3 regions of the Methylobacterium sp. 22177 genome follow, and region 1 is predicted to be linked to each of the others. Evidence: predicted binding sites of a transcription regulator. Region 1 holds the regulator's gene; each other region holds the start of a gene.
What was found. The regulator PhoB, encoded in region 1, activates phosphate uptake and scavenging genes when phosphate is short. The targets are predictions, from matches to a motif close to TGTCATNNANCTGTCAT.
Positions count from the first base shown of each region.

Region 2: a site for PhoB is predicted at 3,874-3,890, ahead of ACTJK8_RS18780 (UDP-2,3-diacylglucosamine diphosphatase). Genes of this name have one in related genera too.
Region 3: a site for PhoB is predicted at 4,404-4,420, ahead of ppk2 (polyphosphate kinase 2). Genes of this name have one in related genera too.

Region 1 is NZ_JBQEPK010000002.1:65,129-71,265, reverse strand. Features, by position in the region: gene ACTJK8_RS02670 (aminopeptidase P family protein) at 1-922, shown strand, start outside; gene ACTJK8_RS02665 (protein-disulfide reductase DsbD family protein) at 1,054-3,228, shown strand; gene phoB (phosphate regulon transcriptional regulator PhoB) at 3,308-4,003, opposite strand; gene phoU (phosphate signaling complex protein PhoU) at 4,125-4,844, opposite strand; gene pstB (phosphate ABC transporter ATP-binding protein PstB) at 4,953-5,768, opposite strand; gene pstA (phosphate ABC transporter permease PstA) at 5,791-6,137, opposite strand, start outside.
Region 2 is NZ_JBQEPK010000021.1:18,434-24,570, forward strand. Features, by position in the region: gene fchA (methenyltetrahydrofolate cyclohydrolase) at 1-111, opposite strand, end outside; gene ACTJK8_RS18765 (NADP-dependent methylenetetrahydromethanopterin/methylenetetrahydrofolate dehydrogenase) at 122-985, opposite strand; gene ACTJK8_RS18770 (D-2-hydroxyacid dehydrogenase) at 1,165-2,109, opposite strand; gene ACTJK8_RS18775 (aminotransferase class V-fold PLP-dependent enzyme) at 2,213-3,421, opposite strand; gene ACTJK8_RS18780 (UDP-2,3-diacylglucosamine diphosphatase) at 3,941-4,756, shown strand; gene ACTJK8_RS18785 (glycosyltransferase family 4 protein) at 4,767-5,813, shown strand; gene ACTJK8_RS18790 (ribonuclease HII) at 5,852-6,137, shown strand, end outside.
Region 3 is NZ_JBQEPK010000085.1:3,961-10,097, forward strand. Features, by position in the region: gene ACTJK8_RS31495 (hypothetical protein) at 1-220, shown strand, start outside; gene ACTJK8_RS31500 (DUF302 domain-containing protein) at 302-790, shown strand; gene ACTJK8_RS31505 (hypothetical protein) at 1,563-1,727, opposite strand; gene ACTJK8_RS31510 (hypothetical protein) at 1,820-2,119, opposite strand; gene ACTJK8_RS31515 (CYTH domain-containing protein) at 2,254-2,727, shown strand; gene ACTJK8_RS31520 (hypothetical protein) at 2,830-3,225, shown strand; gene ppk2 (polyphosphate kinase 2) at 3,444-4,364, opposite strand; partial or broken gene ACTJK8_RS31530 (inorganic phosphate transporter) at 4,769-6,137, shown strand, end outside.

The DNA.
Region 1 (6,137 bases):
GGCCGATGTCGGCAAGGACCCGATCACCGGCATGAAGGCGGTCAAGAACGCCGCCGAGATCGCGGGCGCCCGCGCCGCCCATGTCCGGGACGGGACGAGCGTCGTGCGCTTCCTCGCCTGGCTCGACGGGGCGGCCGCGGCCGGCGGCCTCACCGAGATCGCCGCCGTCGAGGCCCTGGAGGATTTCCGGGCCGCGGGCGGCGACCTGCGCGAGGTCTCCTTCCCCACCATCTCGGGATCCGGACCGAACGGCGCGATCGTCCACTACCGGGTGAGCCGCGCCACCGACCGGACGGTCCGGCCGGGCGAACTGTTCCTGATCGATTCCGGGGCGCAGTACCCGGACGGGACCACCGACATCACCCGCACGGTCGCGGTGGGCGCGCCGAGCCCCGAGATGCGCGACCGCTTCACGCGCGTGCTGAAGGGGCACGTCGCCATCGCGCGGGCGGTGTTCCCGGTCGGCACGACCGGCGCCCAGATCGACGCCTTCGCGCGGGCGCCGCTCTGGCAGGCCGGTCTCGACTTCGACCACGGCACCGGTCACGGCGTCGGCGCCTTCCTGTCGGTGCACGAGGGGCCGCAGCGGATCGCCAAGACCGGCACGGTGGCGCTGGAGCCCGGTATGATCCTGTCAAACGAGCCGGGCTACTACGCCCGCGGCGCCTACGGCATCCGGATCGAGAACCTCGTCCTGGTCGAATCCCGCGCGATCGCGGGCGGCGAGCGCCCGATGCTCGGCTTCGAGACGCTGACGCTCGCCCCCTACGACCGCCGGCTGATCCGGCCGGACCTGCTCGAACCCGGGGAGCGGGCCTGGATCGACGCCTACCATGCCCGGGTGCGCGAGACCCTGGCGCCCGGGCTCGACACCGCCGCGCGCGACTGGCTGGAGCGGGCGACGGCGCCGCTGGAGGGGTGAGCCGGCCGCACGGGACCCCGGACGCGACCCCGGACGCGGTCCATGGTAAGACCCGGCGCCACGGAAACGCCCGCGCCGGGCGAGAGACGCCGCGCGTGAAACCGCGACCGCCCCGCGCGCGAAGGGACAGCATGATCCGCCGCCTCGCCATCCTGATCCTGGCCCTCGCCGCGAGCCTCTCGGCCGCCGCGGCGCAGGGGTTTCCGCAGGGCTTCCGCACGCCCGCGGACCTCGTGCGCGCGAGCCTCGTGGCCGAGCCCGCCGCGGTCGCCGGCGCGCAGCCCTTCACGCTGGCCGTGCGGATGCAGATCAAGCCCGGCTGGCACGTCTACTGGCGCAATCCGGGCGATTCCGGCCTGCCCCCGGAGGTGACCTGGACCCTGCCGGCCGGCTTCAACGCCGGCGCGATCCGGTGGCCGGCGCCGGAGCGCATCCCGATCGCGACCCTCATGAACTACGGCTACGAGGGCGAGGTCACGCTCCTCGTGCCGGTGACGCCGCCGCCGAGCCTCGACCCGGCGGACCCGGTGCGGATCCAGGCGAAACTGACCTACCTCGTCTGCGAGACCGAGTGCGTCCCCGGCTCGGCCGACCTCGCCCTGACGATGCCCGTGGGCAAGGCCGAGCCGGACCCGGCCAGCGCCGCGCTGTTCGCGCGCGCGCGCGCCGCCCTGCCCGTGCCGGCGCTCTGGCCCCTGCGCCTGTCGAGCCAGGGCGACACCCTGCGCCTCGATTTCGCCGCGACCGGTCTCAAGCCCGAGGCGGTCCGCAACGCCGCGTACTTTCCCTACGCCGAGACCGCGATCGACAACGCCGCCGCCCAGGTGATGACCGTCGACGAGACCGGCCTGCACCTGACCCTCGCGCGGAGCAGCCCGACCGATCCGGTGCCCACCGCGCTGCCCGGCGTCCTGACGGTCGACGAGGTCGACGCCGCCGGGACCCGCCGGCTCGCCTTCGCGTACGGCGACGAGCCGGTGCTCCCGGCCGCCGCGGCGCCGGCCCCGACCGCGCCGAACCCGGGCGCGACCGGGCCGGCAACCTCCGACTTCGACGCGCTGACCCTCGCGACCGCCGCGGCCTTCGCCTTCCTCGGCGGCCTGATCCTCAACCTGATGCCCTGCGTTTTCCCGGTCCTCTCGATCAAGGTCCTGAGCCTCGTGCGGCACGCGGGCGAGGGGCCGGCCCGGCTGCGGCTCCACGGCCTCGCCTACACGGCCGGCGTCCTGGCGAGCTTCCTGGCGCTCGCCGCTGCGCTGATCGGCCTGAAGAGCGGCGGGGCCGCGATCGGCTGGGGGTTCCAGCTGCAATCGCCCGCCGTGGTCGCGGGGCTCGCCTACCTGCTGTTCGCGATGGGCCTGAGCCTCTCCGGCGCGGTCCATGTCGGCGGGCGGCTCGCCGGCCTCGGAGACGGCCTCACCCGGCGCGCCGGCCTGAGCGGCTCGTTCTTCACGGGCGTGCTCGCCACCCTGGTGGCGACGCCCTGCACGGCGCCGTTCATGGGCTCGGCGGTGGGCTTCGCGCTGACCCAGAGCGCCGGCGTGGCGCTCGCCGTCTTCGCCAGCCTCGGCCTCGGCCTCGCCCTGCCCTTCCTGCTCCTGACCCTCTGGCCGCCGGCCCTGCGGGCACTGCCGCGGCCGGGCGCCTGGATGGAGACCCTCAAGCAGGTGCTGGCCTTCCCGGTCTACGCCACCGTCGCGTGGCTGATCTGGGTGCTGGCGCAGCAGGTCGACCCGCGCGGGCAGCTGGCGGCGCTGATCGGCCTCGTGCTCGTGGGCTTCGCCGCCTGGGCCTGGGAGCACGGCCGCGCCGCCGCGCCGCGGACGGGTCGGATCGCGCAGGCCGCCGCGGTGCTGGCGCTGATCGCGGTCGCCTCCCTCGCCGTCACCCTGCCCCGGAGCAGCGCCGCGCCGGCGGCGCAGGCTGCCGCCGACGGGGTCGAGCCGTTCACGCAGGCGCGCCTCGACGCCCTTCTCGACGCGCACCGCCCCGTCTTCGTCGACATGACCGCCGCCTGGTGCATCACCTGCGCGGTCAACGAGGCGACCTCGCTCAACACCCGGGCGGTGCGGGCCGCGATGGCCGAGCGCGGCGTGACCTACATGAAGGGCGACTGGACCAACCAGAACCCCGAGATCACCCGCCTGCTGGAGAAGCACGGGCGCAGCGGCGTCCCGCTCTACCTGCTCTACACCGGGACGGGGGAGCCCCAGGTGCTCCCGCAGATCCTGACCGAGGGGACGGTCCTGGCGGCGCTGGAGGCGGTGCCGGCCGCCGCGGGACGGAGCGCGGCGCTGGCGCGCTGAACCCGTCCGCGGTCTCGGGCGCCTGAGCAGAGACGGCGCGCCGGAGCGATCTGTCGCTCCGGCAGTCCATGGGGCCTCCTCAGGCCTCGAGCGAGAAGGTCTCGTCGAAGGCGTAGCCCGAGCCGCGGACCGTGCGGATCGGGTCGGCTTGGCGCGGGCCGTTCAGCGCCTTGCGCAGCCGCCCGACATGCACGTCCACCGTGCGCTCGTCGATGTAGACGTCGTGGCCCCAGACCCCGTCGAGGAGCTGCTCGCGGGAGAAGACCCGGCCCGGCGCGAGCATCAGGAATTCCAGCAGCCGGAACTCTGTCGGGCCCAGATGCAGCTCCTCGCCGCCGCGACGGACGCGGTGGCCGGTGCGGTCGAGCTCCAAATCGCCCGCCGCCAGCCGGTCCGAGACGTGGGCGGGCTTGGCCCGGCGCAGCAGCGCGCGGATCCGGGCGAGCAGTTCAGGCACCGAGAACGGCTTGACGATGTAGTCGTCGGCGCCCGTGCCGAGACCGCGGACGCGGTCGCCCTCCTCGCCCCGGGCGGTGAGCATGATCACCGGCAGGCGCTCGGTCTCCCGGCGCGCCCGGATCCGGCGGCACAGCTCGATCCCGGAGAGGCCGGGCAGCATCCAGTCGAGCAGGACGAGGTCCGGGATCCGCTCCGCCAGGAGCAGCTCGGCGTCGTCGCCGCGCGCCGCCGAATCCACCAGGAAGCCCTCGGCCTCCAGGTTGTAGCGCAGCAGCGTGGTCAGCGCCTCCTCGTCCTCGACGATCAGGACTTGCATGCTCACGTTCGACGACTCGTTCTACCGGCGGTCCCGCGGATGGTGCAGGAGGCGCCGCCCGGCCTCAACCTGCACGGTTACTGGCCCCGGCCATGCCCGCAGGAAGGCCGGGGTCGGGGGCTCACGGCGCCTGGAGTCCGTCCACCGTCGCGTAGTTCGACGCGTCGTTCTTCGGCCGGTCGCCCGCCAGGGTCTCCCCCGTGGCGAGGTAGTGGATCGTCTCGGCGATGTTGGTGGTGTGGTCGCCGATGCGCTCGACGTTCTTGGCGCAGAACAGCAGATGCGTGCAGAACGAGATGTTGCGCGGGTCCTCCATCATGTAGGTCAGGAGCTCGCGGAACAGGGAATTGTACAGGGCGTCGATCTCACCGTCGCGCTCCCAGACGTCGTGGGCCGCCTGGACGTCGCGGCTCGCGTAGGCGTCGAGCACGTCCTTGAGCTGGCCCTCGGCGAGGTCGCTCATGTGGCGCACGCCGAGCACGATCTTCTGGGCCGGCGCCTGGTCGGAGATCGCCACCACGCGCTTGGCGACGTTCTTGGCGAGGTCGCCGATCCGCTCGAGATCGCCGGAGACGCGGATCGCCGAGATGGTCTCGCGCAGGTCGATCGCCAGCGGCTGGCGCCGGGCGATCAGCAGCACGGCGCGCTCCTCGATGTCCCGCTGCAGTGCGTCGAGGCGCTTGTCGGCGAGGATCACCGCCTGGGCGAGCGTGTCGTCCCGGCGCACGAGGGCATCGGTCGCCTCCGCGGTCATCTTCTCGGCGACGCCGCCCATCTCCGAGATCGAGCGACGCAGGTTCTCCAGGTCGGTGTCGTAGGAGGTGACGATATGGCCGGGCATGGCGGATCCTTCGATGGGGTCCCGGGGACGGCACTCCGGGAGGTTTGCGGATCCGCCGACGCGCCGGAGACGCGAGCGGCGGTCCCGGGACCGGAGCGGCCCGGCAGACTAGCCGAAGCGGCCGGTGATGTAGTCCTGCGTGCGGCGCTCCGTCGGATTCATGAACATCCGGTTGGTCGGACCGAACTCGACGAGCTGCCCCAGATACATGAAGGCGGTGAACTGCGAGATGCGCGCCGCCTGCTGCATGTTGTGGGTGACGATCACGATGGTGAACTCGTCGCGCAGCTGCTCGATCAGCTCCTCGATGCGGCCGGTGGAGATCGGGTCGAGGGCCGAGGTCGGCTCGTCGAACAGGATCACCTCCGGACGCTGCGCCACCGTCCGGGCGATGCACAGGCGCTGCTGCTGGCCGCCCGACAGGCCGGTCCCCGGCTGCCGGAGCTTGTCCTTCACCTCGTCCCAGAGGGCGGCCTTGCGCAGGGATTCCTCGATCCGGCCGTCGAGCTCGGATTTCGGCAGCTTCTCGTAGAGGCGCAGGCCGAAGGCCACGTTGTCGTAGATCGACATCGGGAACGGCGTCGGCTTCTGGAACACCATGCCGATGCGCGAGCGCAGCTCGTTCAGGTCGACGGAGGGGCTGAGGATGTTCTCGCCGTCGAGCAGGATCTCGCCCTCCGCGCGCTGCTCCGGGTAGAGGCTGTAGATCCGGTTGAAGCAGCGCAGCAGGGTGGACTTGCCGCAGCCGGAGGGGCCGATCAGCGCCGTCACCTGCCGGTCGTGGAAGTTGAGGTTGACGTCCTTCAGCCCGTGGAAGCTGCCGTAGTAGAAGTTCAGGTCCTTGACGGCGATCCGCACGGGGCCGCCCTCTTCGGCGCGGTTGCGGTTCAGCTCGACCGTCGGGATCGCGGAGGCGGCGTTCATCGTCGTGTCCTCGAAAGGGGGCTCAGCGCGAGGCCTGCGGCTTGATCACGAGGCGCGCGATGATCGACAGCGCCAGGATGGTCGCGGTGATCAGGAGCGCGCCCGCCCAGGCGAGGCCCTGCCAGTTCGGGTAGGGCGAGAGGGCGAACTGGTAGATCATCACCGGCAGGTTCGCGACGCCGCCCATCAGGTTGGCCGAGAACCAGGAATTGTTGTTGAGCGCGGTGAACAGCAGCGGCGCGGTCTCGCCGGCGATGCGGGCGAGCGCCAGGATGATGCCGGTGACGATGCCGGCCGAGGCCGCCCGCCAGGTCACGCTCATGATCACCGTCGAGGGCGGCGCGCCGAGCGCCGCGCCGGCCTCCCGCA
Region 2 (6,137 bases), on a different contig from region 1:
GGCGCCGGAGATCGCCGCCGCGCCGCCGCCCCCGGGGGTCGGGGCGGCGCTCGCCAGCTCCGTCAGGAACTTCTCGATGCTGTCGCCCTCGGGGCGATGCGTCTCGGTCACCGGCGCCTCCTCAAGCCATCGTCTTGGCGAGGGCGTAGATCTCCTCGGCGTCGAGCACCTTGTCGGTGCTCTCGAAGAGCTGGCCGACGCAGGCCCGGTGCAGCTTGAGCTTCAGCCCGCCGATGCCGAGCGCGCCGAAGGCCTGCTTGCCGTTGCGGTCCTTGCCCTTGTCCATCACGTCGATGCCGCCGATGCCCGTCGGAGGCTGGGCGTTGTAGTCAGCGACGAACTCGATGGACGATTCCTGCGCCCAGGCGGATTCGGGCAGCAGCTCGACGCCGATCGCGCCGGCCGTGAACACGAGGTTGGTGCCCTTCACCAGGGCGACGCGGGAGGCCTCGTCGGGGGTCGCGGCGGCCTTCACGTTGACCTTGAAGCGCTTGTTGATCTGGTCCGCGGCGGCCTGGGTCTTGTCGAGGGCGCGGCCCGCGATGGTGACCTCGGCGCCCTCGCCGGCGAGCAGAGCGGCCGAGCGCATGCCGACCGGGCCGGTGCCCGCCAGCACGACGGCCTTCTTGCCCTGGAGCGAGCCGGCGGCCTTGGCCACCAGCGCGACGCCCGCGGCGGCCGTGGTGTTGGAGCCGTTGGAATCGAGCATCACCGAGACCCGGAACGGGCCGAAGAAGCGCTTCTTGACGGCGGTGAACAGCTCCTCGCCGGCCGCCATGCTGCCGCCGCCGACGAAGATCGCCGTCGACTTCTTCTCGGAACCGCCGCGGGTGTAGATCGTGCCGTCCACGAGCGCGCCGACATTGTCGGGATTCACGCCGCCGTAGCCGGTGATGTGGTCCGCGCCGCCGTCGTAGCCGACGACCGTGTCGAACACGTTCGGCACGGCATCGGTGTCGAACAGGAACAGCAGCTTCTTGGTCATTCTCTACCTCGGCCCAGGGTGGGCATCATCGACGTGAACACTCCACCCCGTCATTCCGGGTCCGCGAGGCGGGACCCGGAATCGAGACGCTCAGGTGGTTCTCTGCCGACACCGTCGGCGACACTGGGTTCCGAGCCCGCCCGCGGCGCCCCGGAATGATGGCGCGCTGCGCGCCGCCCTCAGCTCTCGACCACGTTCTGCGGCTTGCCCGCCACGAACGCCTCGACGTTGTCGACGAGCTGGTCGGCCAGGATCTGCATCGCCTCCTTGCTCGCCCAGGCGACGTGCGGCGTGACGATCAGGTTCGGCAGGTCGGCCTCGCACAGGATGTTGCCGTCCTTGGGCGGCTCCTGCGCCACCACGTCGAAGCCGGCGCCCGCGATGGTGCCGTCCTTGAGCGCTTCGAGCAGGGCCGCCTCGTCCACCAGCCCGCCCCGGGCCGTGTTGATGAGGATGGCGCTCTTCTTCATCTTCTTGAGCTCGGCGGCGCCGATCATCCCCTTGGTGTCCGGGGTCAGCGGCACGTGCAGCGTGATCACGTCGGACTGGGTGAGGATCGTCTCGAAATCCACGAGCCCGTCCTGCGGGAACACGTCGTAGGCGATGACCTTCATGCCGAGCGCCTCGGCGCGCTTGGCGATCGACTTGCCCAGCGCCCCGTAGCCGACGATGCCGAGGGTCGAGCCGGCGATGTCGTAGATCGGGTAATCGAAGTAGCAGAACTGCTTGGACTTCGCCCAGTCGCCGCGCCGCACCGAGTTGGCGTAGGGCACGATCGCCCGCCGCAGGGCGAACATCAGCCCGACCACGTGCTCCGGCACGGTGTTGAACGCGTAGTTGCGGATGTTGACGACCGTGACCCCCTGGGCCTTGGCCTGGGCCTTGTCGACCACGTCGGTGCCGGTGGCGGCGACCGCGATCAGCTTCAGGTCGGGGAGCTGCTTCAGCGTCTCGGCCCGCATCGGGACCTTGTTGATCAGCGCGATCTCCGCCCCCTGGAGCCGCGAGACGATCTCTTCCGGCGTCCAGGTCGACTCGTGCTCGACGTATTCGTGGGGGAAGTTGAACGGTCGGACCCTGGCATCGAGGGACTCACGATCCAGGAACACGATCTTCTTGGTCATAGGACCCCTCTCGAACGACGGGCGGTTTCCTCGATAGTCTTGTTCTTACTTGCGCGTCGGGGCGGGCCCGGCAACCCGGTCCCGCCCCGATCGCGTGCGCAGTTCACGCCTTATGCAGCGGATTCTCGCGCAGGTAGCTGGAGGCGGCGGCGACGCCCGAGCCCGGCGTGACCTTGATGCCGCAATCGAGCATGGCCATCTCGGCGCCCGCGATGGCGCCCAGCAGCGACAGCTCGTTCAGGTCGCCGAGGTGGCCGATGCGGAACACCTTGCCGGCGACTTTCGACAGGCCGGCACCGAGCGACAGGTTGTAGCGCTCGTAGGCGTGGGTGATCACCTTGGCGGCGTCGGCACCTTCCGGCACCACGATCGCCGTGACCGTGTCGGAGTTCCACTTGGGCTCCTTGGCGCAGGGCTTGAGGCCCCAGGCCGCCACGGCCTGACGGGTCGCCTCGGCGAGCACGTGATGGCGGTGGTAGACGTTCTCCAGCCCCTCCTCCTTCACGATCGCCAGCGCCTCGCGCAGGCCGTAGAGCAGCGGCAGGACGGGGGTGTAGGGGAAGTAGCCGGTGGCGTTGGCGGCCAGCTGGTCCTTCCAGGCGAAGTAGGCGTGGCCGAGCCGGTCGTTGCGGCCGGTGCCGCCCTCGGCGATCTTGAGCGCCTTCGGGCTGATGCAGATCAGGCCGAGGCCGGCCGGGAGCATGAAGCCCTTCTGCGAGCCCGCGATGGCGCAGTCGACGCCCCACTCGTCCATCTTGAACGGCAGCGAGCCGATCGACGAGATGCCGTCCACGAACAGCAGCGCCGGGTGGCCGGCGGCGTCGATCGCCTTGCGCACCGCGCCGATATCGCTGGTGACGCCCGTGGCGGTCTCGTTGTGGACGACCATCACGGCCTTGATGGCGTGGTCCTTGTCGGCGCGCAGCGCCTCCTCGATCTTCTGCGGGTCGGCGCCCGCGCCCCACTCCTCCTCCTGGACGATCACGTCGAGGCCGAGGCGCTGGGCCATGTCGACCCAGAGGTGGCTGAACTGGCCGTAGCGGGCGGTGAGCACCTTGTCGCCGCGGCAGAGGGTGTTGGACAGGGCCGATTCCCAGATGCCGGTGCCCGAGGACGGGAACAGGATGACCGTCCCGTTGGTCGAACCGAACACCATCTTGGAGTCCTGCAGCAGCGGCTTCACCAGCTCGGGGAAGCTCGGCGACCGGTGATCCTCGGACGGCACGTGCATGGCGCGCAGGACGCGCTCCGGGATGTTGGTGGGGCCCGGGATGAAGAGGTGGTTGCGACCGGGGCGCCGGGTTGCGGCCATGATGTTTCCTCCGAAAAGTCCATTGCGCGCGGGCGTGAACCCGCGCCGGGTTGTCCAAGCGTCCTCAGGGAGTCGGTCCGGCGCCGTCGAAAGCGGCTCGCGCCGCACCCCCTCGAACGCCATCCTCTGCCGTGATCGGGGGGTCTCCGCGGAGCGGCAGGCGGCCTCACGCCGCTCGCGTCGCGGCGCGCCCCCGCGCGCCGGTCGCCTCCGAATTGCCGTCCCGTCCAACGGCTCCAGGGCCGTCCTCGCCGCCTTCCTGTCAAGGTCCGGCCGTGCTCGTGCCGAGCGGCCGGTTCTTGGTATTATGAGGCGGTGAAGCTCGAAAGGAAAACCGGAAAAACTTCCGGAACTTGCCAAAAAAATTTTTTGTGCGACGCAACGAAGTCGAGCTCCGGTTGAGAGGCTTCGCGGCACCGCACACCGAAGTCTTTCCGCCCCGTCCGAACCCGCGTCATCAAACTGAGATCGGATCGCGCTCTGGATCCCGGCACCGTAAAGCCGCCGGGAGAGGGTGCCGTGGCCGAGGTTGAGGAGATGCCGGTCCGCGTGCGGACGCTGTTCCTGTCCGACCTGCATCTCGGCACGCGCGGCTGCCAGGCCGGCCTGCTGCTGTCGTTCCTGAAGGACTACGACGCCGACACGATCTACCTCGTCGGCGACATCGTGGACGGCTGGCAGCTGCGCTCGGGCTGGTACTGGCCGCAGGAGCACAACGACGTCGTGCAGAAGCTCCTGCGCAAGGTCCGCAAGGGCGCGCGGATCGTCTACCTGCCGGGCAACCACGACGAGTTCCTGCGCGACTACGTGGGCACGAGCTTCGGCGGCATCGAGCTGGCCGAGACCGCGATCCACGAGGCGGCCGACGGCAAGCGCTACCTCGTCATCCACGGCGACCAGTTCGACATGGTCGTGCGCCACTCGCCGTGGCTCGCCCATCTGGGCGACGGCGCCTACACGCTGGCGCTCTCGCTCAACACGCTGATCAACAAGGTGCGGCGGCGTCTCGGCCTGTCCTACTGGTCGCTCTCCGCCTGGGCGAAGCTGCGCGTCAAGAACGCCGTGAGCTTCATCGGCCGCTTCGAGACGATCCTGGCCGAGGAGGCGCGCCGCCAGGGCGCCGACGGGGTGATCTGCGGCCACATCCACCACGCGGCCGACCGGCCGATCGGCGACCTGCGCTACCTCAACACCGGCGACTGGGTGGAATCCTGCACGGGGCTCGTGGAGCACTACGACGGCCGCATCGAGGTGCTGCACTACCCGAGCCTCCTGCGGGCGCGGGCGGCCGAGATCGTGCCGCAGACCCTGCCGGGCCGGCGCGCGGTGGCGTGAGGGCGCCGCCGTGAAGCTCCTGATCGCCAGCGACGCGTGGCACCCCCAGGTGAACGGCGTCGTGCGCTCCCTCGAGCAGATGGTCCGCCGCGCGCCGGAGCACGGCTTCGCCACGGCCCTGCTGTCGGTGGCGGATTTCCGCTCGCTGCCGCTGCCGGGCTACCCCGAGATCCGCCTCGCCTATGCCGGGCGCGAGCGGGTGGCGGCGCGCTGGCGGGCCGAGCGGCCGAGCCACGTGCACATCGCCACGGAGGGGCCGGTGGGCCTCGCGGCGCGCCGGCACTGCCTCGCGCACGGCCTGCCCTTCACGACGAGCTACCACACGCGCTTCCCGGAATACCTCGCCGCCCGCGCCCCGGTGCCGGAGGCGTGGTCCTACGCGTATCTGCGCCGGTTCCACGGCGCCGCCCGGGGGACGATGGTCAGCACCGCCTCGCTCCAGGGCGAGCTCGCGGCGCGGGGCTTCGGCCGCCTGATGCGCTGGACTCGGGGCGTGGACACGGAGCGGTTCCGGCCGGCCGAGCCCGGGACGCCCGCGCCGGCGGAACTCGCCGGCCTGCCGGGGCCGCTGTTCCTCTACGTCGGGCGGCTGGCGGTGGAGAAGAACGTCGCGGCCTTCCTGAGCCTCGATCTGCCCGGCACGAAAGTGGTGGTCGGCGACGGGCCGGACCGCGCGCGGCTGCAGGCGCTCGCGCCGGAGGCCCGCTTCCTCGGCACCCGCACCGGCGCGGACCTCTCGGCCGTCTACGCGGCCTGCGACGTCTTCGTCTTCCCGAGCCTCACCGACACGTTCGGCATCGTGCTCCTGGAGGCGCTGGCCAGCGGCCTCCCGGTGGCGGCCTTCCCGGTGCCGGGCCCCAACGACGTCGTCGGCGGCACCCGGGTCGGGGTGCTCGACCCGGATCTGCGGGTCGCCGCGCTGGCGGCTTTGCGCCTGTCGCGCGCCGAGTGCCGGGCCGAGGCGCTGCGCTGCGGCTGGGACGTGAGCGCCCGGCAGTTCTTCGGCAACATCGTCGAGGCGCATGGCGGTGCCCGGAGCACCCGGGACGCCGCCTGACGCGTGACGGCGCCCGCGCGGGATGGCAGGACGGCGCGATGCCGTCCGCCAAATCGTCCGCCAAGCCGCACGCCGGACCGCCCACTGGATCGACCGCCGGAACGCCCGCCGGAACGCGCGCGTCCGTCAGGACCCGGGCCCCGGGCGCTGGCCCGTTCGATCCCGCCCGGGCCGCCGCGTATCCGGCGGCGATCGGCTGCGACGAGGTCGGGCGCGGCGCGCTCTGCGGACCGGTGGTGGTGGCCGCGGTCTGGTTCGATCCGACGGCGATCCCGCCCGACCTGCTCGCGGCCCTCGACGACAGCAAGCGCGTTCCCGAGCCGG
Region 3 (6,137 bases), on a different contig from region 1:
GCAGGCTCGGCCGGCCATCGCCTCCGCCAAGCCCTTCAAGGCACCCGCCACCATCACCGTCGCCTACCGGAACCGGAACATCGCGACGAATGCGACGCAGGTGCTCAAGCAGGGCGGTTTCGCGACCGCGGGCGTCGTCCGGTGGCTGCCCGACGCGCCCGTCACGGTCGAGGCCGCCACGGGCACGGTCAAGCTCGGGGCGCTTGAGGCGATGAACTGATCGCGCCCTCGGACCAGTCAGCACGAGCCGCCGCGGTCCGCATGGCGGGCCGTTCACCTCATGAAAAGCGGAGTTGAAACCATGACCAGCCAGCTCACCTCGACCACGATCACCGTTGAGCACGTCACTCTCTCCTCGACAAAGTCTTTCGAGGTGGTTCGATCCGCCTTGGAGGCTTCGGTGCCCGCCATCGACCTCGATTACGCCAAGCTTCTGAAGGCCAGAAAGGTGGACGATGCGCGCGCGCTTCTCGAACGGCAGGCGCCGCTCTCGATCTTCGGCTCCCGGGACCACGGCGACGTGCTTCTCACCGCCGGGTTGAGCCGCAAGGCCATTCAGTACGACATCGGCAACCCGCTGACGGCCGCATCGATGACCCGGCACGATGTTTCAGCCGCCCTGTACGCGCCGATCCGGGTGCTCCTTCGAGAGGATATAGAGGGCGTCGTCGCGTTCGAATACGACCGCCCGAAAAGCACTTTCGGCCAGTTCGGGAACATGGAGGTCGACGCCGTCGCGGCGGCCCTGGATGAGCAGCTTCGGGGTGTGCTTGCAGCAGCGGCTGCCTGACCGCCTTGCGCTCGCCCTTGTGGCTGGGACGGAGTCTTCGGTCGGATGGTGCGCCGTCCGACCGCTCTGCGGAAGAAGTTGGAGCCAGTCAGCAATGTCTGACTCTACAGTATCGCCGCCCAAAAGCGGCCGGGCGGCAAACCACCCACAGCGGTTCTACGGCTTTTGACCCAACACAGTCGTTCACAGGCGACTGTGCAGCGCCCGAGAGAAGACCCTTGTTCCCACGTCACTAATGAAGTGACGCGCCCATCCCGGTCATTCAGATGGTTTTGACAACAGCCCACAAGCGGACGTTGCCGCCTATGATCGGCCCTTGTCGGGGTACGGCATGCGTAATCGGGCTGCTGCACCCGTGATGTTAGCACCGCCATTCGCGGCGAGTCTCCCCGGCGCCGTGCCGTAACTCAATCCGCCCGGCCTCGCCGCGGCGGGCCTTTCACCGCCCTGTGCACCTGCGAATCTGCATCGGCTACCAGTTCACTTGAACGACTCTGAGACGTTTAATCATGGCCTGCGACTGAAGGCGTACCTTGACCTCGGTCAAGGCCGGGTTGTCGGAGCGCTGGACCAGTTTTCCCTGCTTCCTGATCGCCCATTGCTAGCCGCTTGCCTCGCACTGCGATGGAACGAGGTCGAACGTGAAGGGCGACGAATGTTGAGCTTCACTCATCATATCTACGCAGGCTTGTCCTCAACGCGAGTGTATCGCCTGACCGCTTGGTAACTGGCAATCGACGGGCGGGACCTGACACGCAGCCAGAAGCTCGCGTCAGAGGTCCTCACATTGAGTCTCGGTCAAATCGGTCAGGATGTCCTCGCCACCAGCTTCGATAGCTGCGATGAGGCGCAAGCCACGGGCGGTGATCTCGAACTCGACCAGAACCTCGTGCTCAGCATAGGGGTCGTGCGGGTCGAGGCAGTAGTGTCTGGGCATGATCTGCTCCCGGCGAGCCGGTGAAGCGGCGAGGCGAGCTCGTTATCCCTGCGCCACGACGATCAGATGACTTTACCGGCCGGTTCTGTCGCTCAGTGCGTCGGCTGCTGGTTTCGCTGCGCGTCCTTGCGTCTGTCCCTCTTGCGGCGCTTCACCGGCAGGGGCTCTTCGTCCTCAGCGGTGCGCTCGTGCAGCGCGAAGGTGTGGAGGCGCTGCGCACGCTCCAGGTCGCCATCGACGGCGCTCGTCAGAGCGTAGAAGGCGGCTCGGACGATGTCCTTCTTGGACGCCTTCGGGTGCTTCTCGCGAACAGCCGCGACCAGCTCCTTTCGCTTGATCCCCGGCGCGGCCAAGCCCTGCAACGTTGCAGCCAATTCCTCGATTCTGGCCATCACTACTCCTTTGTATCGGGGCCATCGTCAGCCATGCGCAGGGCGCTATGGGGGACCTGCACCAGCCTTCTGCCGAGTCCGGCCATACATGAGTTAGAGGACACGCCACCGCAACGGCGTGAGCCCTCTCCCGTATGGCCCTTGAGATCGAGCGTAAGTTCCTCGCCACGCCCGCCGTGCTGCCGCTCTGCCGGTCGGGCACTCTCCTGGTACAGGGCTACCTCTACACCGACGCCTGCAACACCCTCCGGGTTCGGCGCGCGGGTGACCGGGCATTCCTGACATGGAAAGGGCCGAAGAGCGGCGCCACTCGCGAAGAAATCGAGTGCGAGGTGCCCTTGCAGATGGGGGAGGAGTTGCTCGCCGACGTGCCGCCAGGGCAGCGCGTCCATAAGACCCGCTACCGGGTCGACCACGCCGGGGCGAGCTGGGACGTGGACGTCTTCGAAGGGGCCCTCGGCGGGTTGATCCTGGCCGAGATCGAGATGGCGCGCGAGGATCAGTACGTGGCGCTGCCGCGCTGGGTCGGGCGAGAAGTCACGACAGATGCACGCTACCGCAACTCACGGTTAGCTAAAGGCGCGATGCTGGATCGGCTGGCTGCCTGAGCTGTCGGTCCCAGCCACCATCTTCAGCACAGGACGACGCTGAGCCGGCCTGAGAAGGCTTACACGACGTCCTCCATCCCGTCTCGACGGCAGGCGCTGGAATTGCTTGCCGTCGGGCTCAAGTGGCAAAACGACTTGCTGTTTGGTCCGGATGGTTTCAGCCTGCGTATGCTCGGCGAAGGTGAGGAGAAGATTCTGACAGGGCACGGGATCGTGTCCGCGGCAGAGTGTAAGCCGGTTCGAGTCCGCTACCGAGTGGTTGTCGAGCGCGAATGGGACGGCGCCCTGACCGCTCGTGGATCGATACATGGTAACCCTGCGGGCCTGTTACCGATCTGGCTTGAACCTGATGCGGTGCTTCGCCTGAAGACCGGAGTCCGCCTCGACATCTCTGTAACCGACCTCATCAACACCATGGCCGAGTTCGAGAGCACTGGCATGGTGTCCGACAACCTGTTGAGTCCGACATCACGAAGCCGCCGCTCGCCCCGTCGGTGAGATGCGTATGAGATCGAGAGCAACTCCGCCTCTGACCGCATGATCTAACGGCCACGCTTGCCGTACCTCGCCGAATGGCCGCCGACTTTGCACCCACCAGACGAGGACACCTCTGCTGCAGCTGCCCGATAGACGCTCTGTCCGCGTCCGGCCAAAACGCGCTTCGATCAGTCCTCACCGCGACCGATATCTGAAGAGACTGGATCAGCCGCTCTCGTTCAGTATACAGCCGGTACGTACATCTCGGCCGGAACCGGACCGCGAACATAATCCGCGTTCCGCACTCGGTCGGGTAGCCGGACGGGCGGGTGTTCCACCGTGTCGTAAGGGATCTGGGCCAATAAGTGGCTGATACAGTTCAGGCGGGCTCGCCTCTTGTCGACCGCCTCAACCACCCACCAGGGCGCCTCGGGGATATGGGTCCGCGCCAGCATGTCCTCCTTGGCCCTGGTGTAGCCTTCCCAGAGCCGACGCGACTCGACGTCCATCGGCGAGAGCTTCCACTGTTTAAGCGGATCCTGGATCCGCATCCGGAAGCGGAATTCCTGCTCGGCATCGGTGATCGAGAACCAGTATTTTACCAGGACGATGCCGGAGCGCACGAGCATGCGCTCGAACTCGGGGACCGACCGGAAGAACTCCTCGACCTCCGCCTCGGTGCAGAAGCCCATGACCCGCTCGACGCCAGCGCGGTTGTACCAGGAGCGGTCGAACAGCACGATCTCGCCGCCGGCGGGCAGATGGGAGACGTAGCGCTGGAAATACCATTGCGTCCGCTCGCGCTCGCTCGGGGCGGGCAAGGCGGCGACGCGGCAGACGCGGGGGTTGAGGCGCTGGGTGATCCGCTTGATCACGCCGCCCTTCCCAGCCGAGTCGCGGCCTTCGAATAGAACCACAACCCGCAGCTTGCGATCTTGCACCCAATCCTGCAGGCGGACGAGCTCATGCTGCAGGCGCAATAGCTCGCGGAAGTAGACCTTACGGTCGAGCCGGTCCGGGTGCCCAAACTCCGAATTTTCCGCGAGGCGGTCCAGACGCTCGTCTTCGAGTCCCAGCTCCAGCTCCTCATCGTAGCTGTCGGCCAGCTCGCGCCGGATGGCGTCGAGCGCGGCAGCTTGAGCAAAATTCTCGTCAGGCATCGTCTGCGAACCTCGATAGGGCGTCGATCGGCCACCGTGAGCACACTTCCATGACAAGCCCGCGAAGCGACGCCAGATCTCGTTGCCTTTGCACCTTTCCGTTTTGGATTTTTGGATTAGTTCATGCGTTAGTCACGCAGAATCAAGATCGATATTGCATCAATCTTCGCATGCGGCACAAAAACTATCTTTTATACCATATATACATCGCACTTATTCAGCATATCGCCATCGAAGATCCGACATTGTTGATAAAAATGCCGATCTTCTGAATTTGCCAAAGCGGCTTTCACTAAAGCACCCGCGAGCGGCTCAAGAAATTCGATAAAATCGTCTCGACGTCACCTAAGTGTCATGGAGCCAATCTACGCCGCAGGCGAACCGTAGAATTCACCGAGGCGCCTATGTCCGACGCTATTCTGACTCCAACGAGTTCTATAGGACAAGCGCCAAGCGGAAAGCCCAAGCTCGACCGCGGAATGCACCCGGGCGGCATCATTGCCTTCCTCCTCGTCCTGGTGGCTGGGCTCGGCTACGCGGTGGTGAGCCTCGTCGCGGACATGAACGCCGTGCACCAGGAACCCCTAGCTGTCGGCGCCTTCGTGCTTCTCGGGCTCGCGCTGCTGATCGCGCTCGGCTTCGAGTTCGTGAACGGCTTCCACGACACCGCCAACGCGGTCGCCACAGTGATCTACACCCACTCGATGCCGCCGCTGGTTGCGGTGATCTGGTCCGGTGCCTTCAACTTTCTCGGCGTGCTGCTGTCCTCGGGCGCCGTGGCCTACGCGATCGTCACGCTGCTGCCGGTCGAGCTGATCCTGCAGGTCGGCTCGGGGGCGGGCTACGCGATGATTTTCGCGCTGCTAATCGCGGCGATCCTGTGGAACCTTGGCACCTGGGCCATGGGTCTGCCGAACTCCTCGTCCCACGCGCTGATTGGCTCGGTGCTCGGCGTCGGCCTCGCCAACCAGTTGATGGGGGGCCAGGACGGTACCTCGGGCGTCGACTGGGCGCAGGCGCTCAACGTCTTCAAGGCGCTGCTGTTCTCCCCGGTCTGCGGCTTCGTGGCGGCCGCCCTGCTGCTGCTCGCCCTGAAATTCGCGGTGCGCCGCAAAGATCTCTATGAGGCGCCCAAGGGCGAGGCGCCGCCGCCCCTATGGATCCGCGGCCTGTTGATCCTCACCTGCACGCTGGTCTCGTTCTTCCACGGCGGCAATGACGGGCAGAAGGGCATGGGCTTGATCATGCTGATCCTGATCGGCGCTGCCCCCACTGCCTACGCGCTGAACCGAACCATGAACTCCGATGCGACCCCGGCATTCGTGCAAACCTCGCAGGCCGCCAGCACGGTGTTTGCAGGACACGCTGGCGGTAAACCGCGCCCCGACGCGTCTCAAGCCCGCAAAACCGTCGCCGACGCGTTGAAGGCCAAAGACCTCAATCGGCCTGAGGTCTACGGCGCACTGGCCGCGCTCTCGACCGACATCGCGACATCGGTGAAGAACTACGGCTCGCTTCAGCAGGTCCCAGCCGGGGCGACCTCGAACGTGCGCAACGACATGTATCTCGCGTCCGATGCAATCCGGTTGCTGCCGAAGACCGGCGCAGCTTTCTCAGAAACGGAGACGAAGACCCTCAAGAGCTACACCGAACTGCTCAACGCAGGGACCCGCTACATTCCCGATTGGGTGAAGGTCTGCGTCGCCCTGGCCCTGGGTCTCGGCACCATGGTCGGATGGAAGCGCATCGTCGTCACGGTGGGCGAGAAGATCG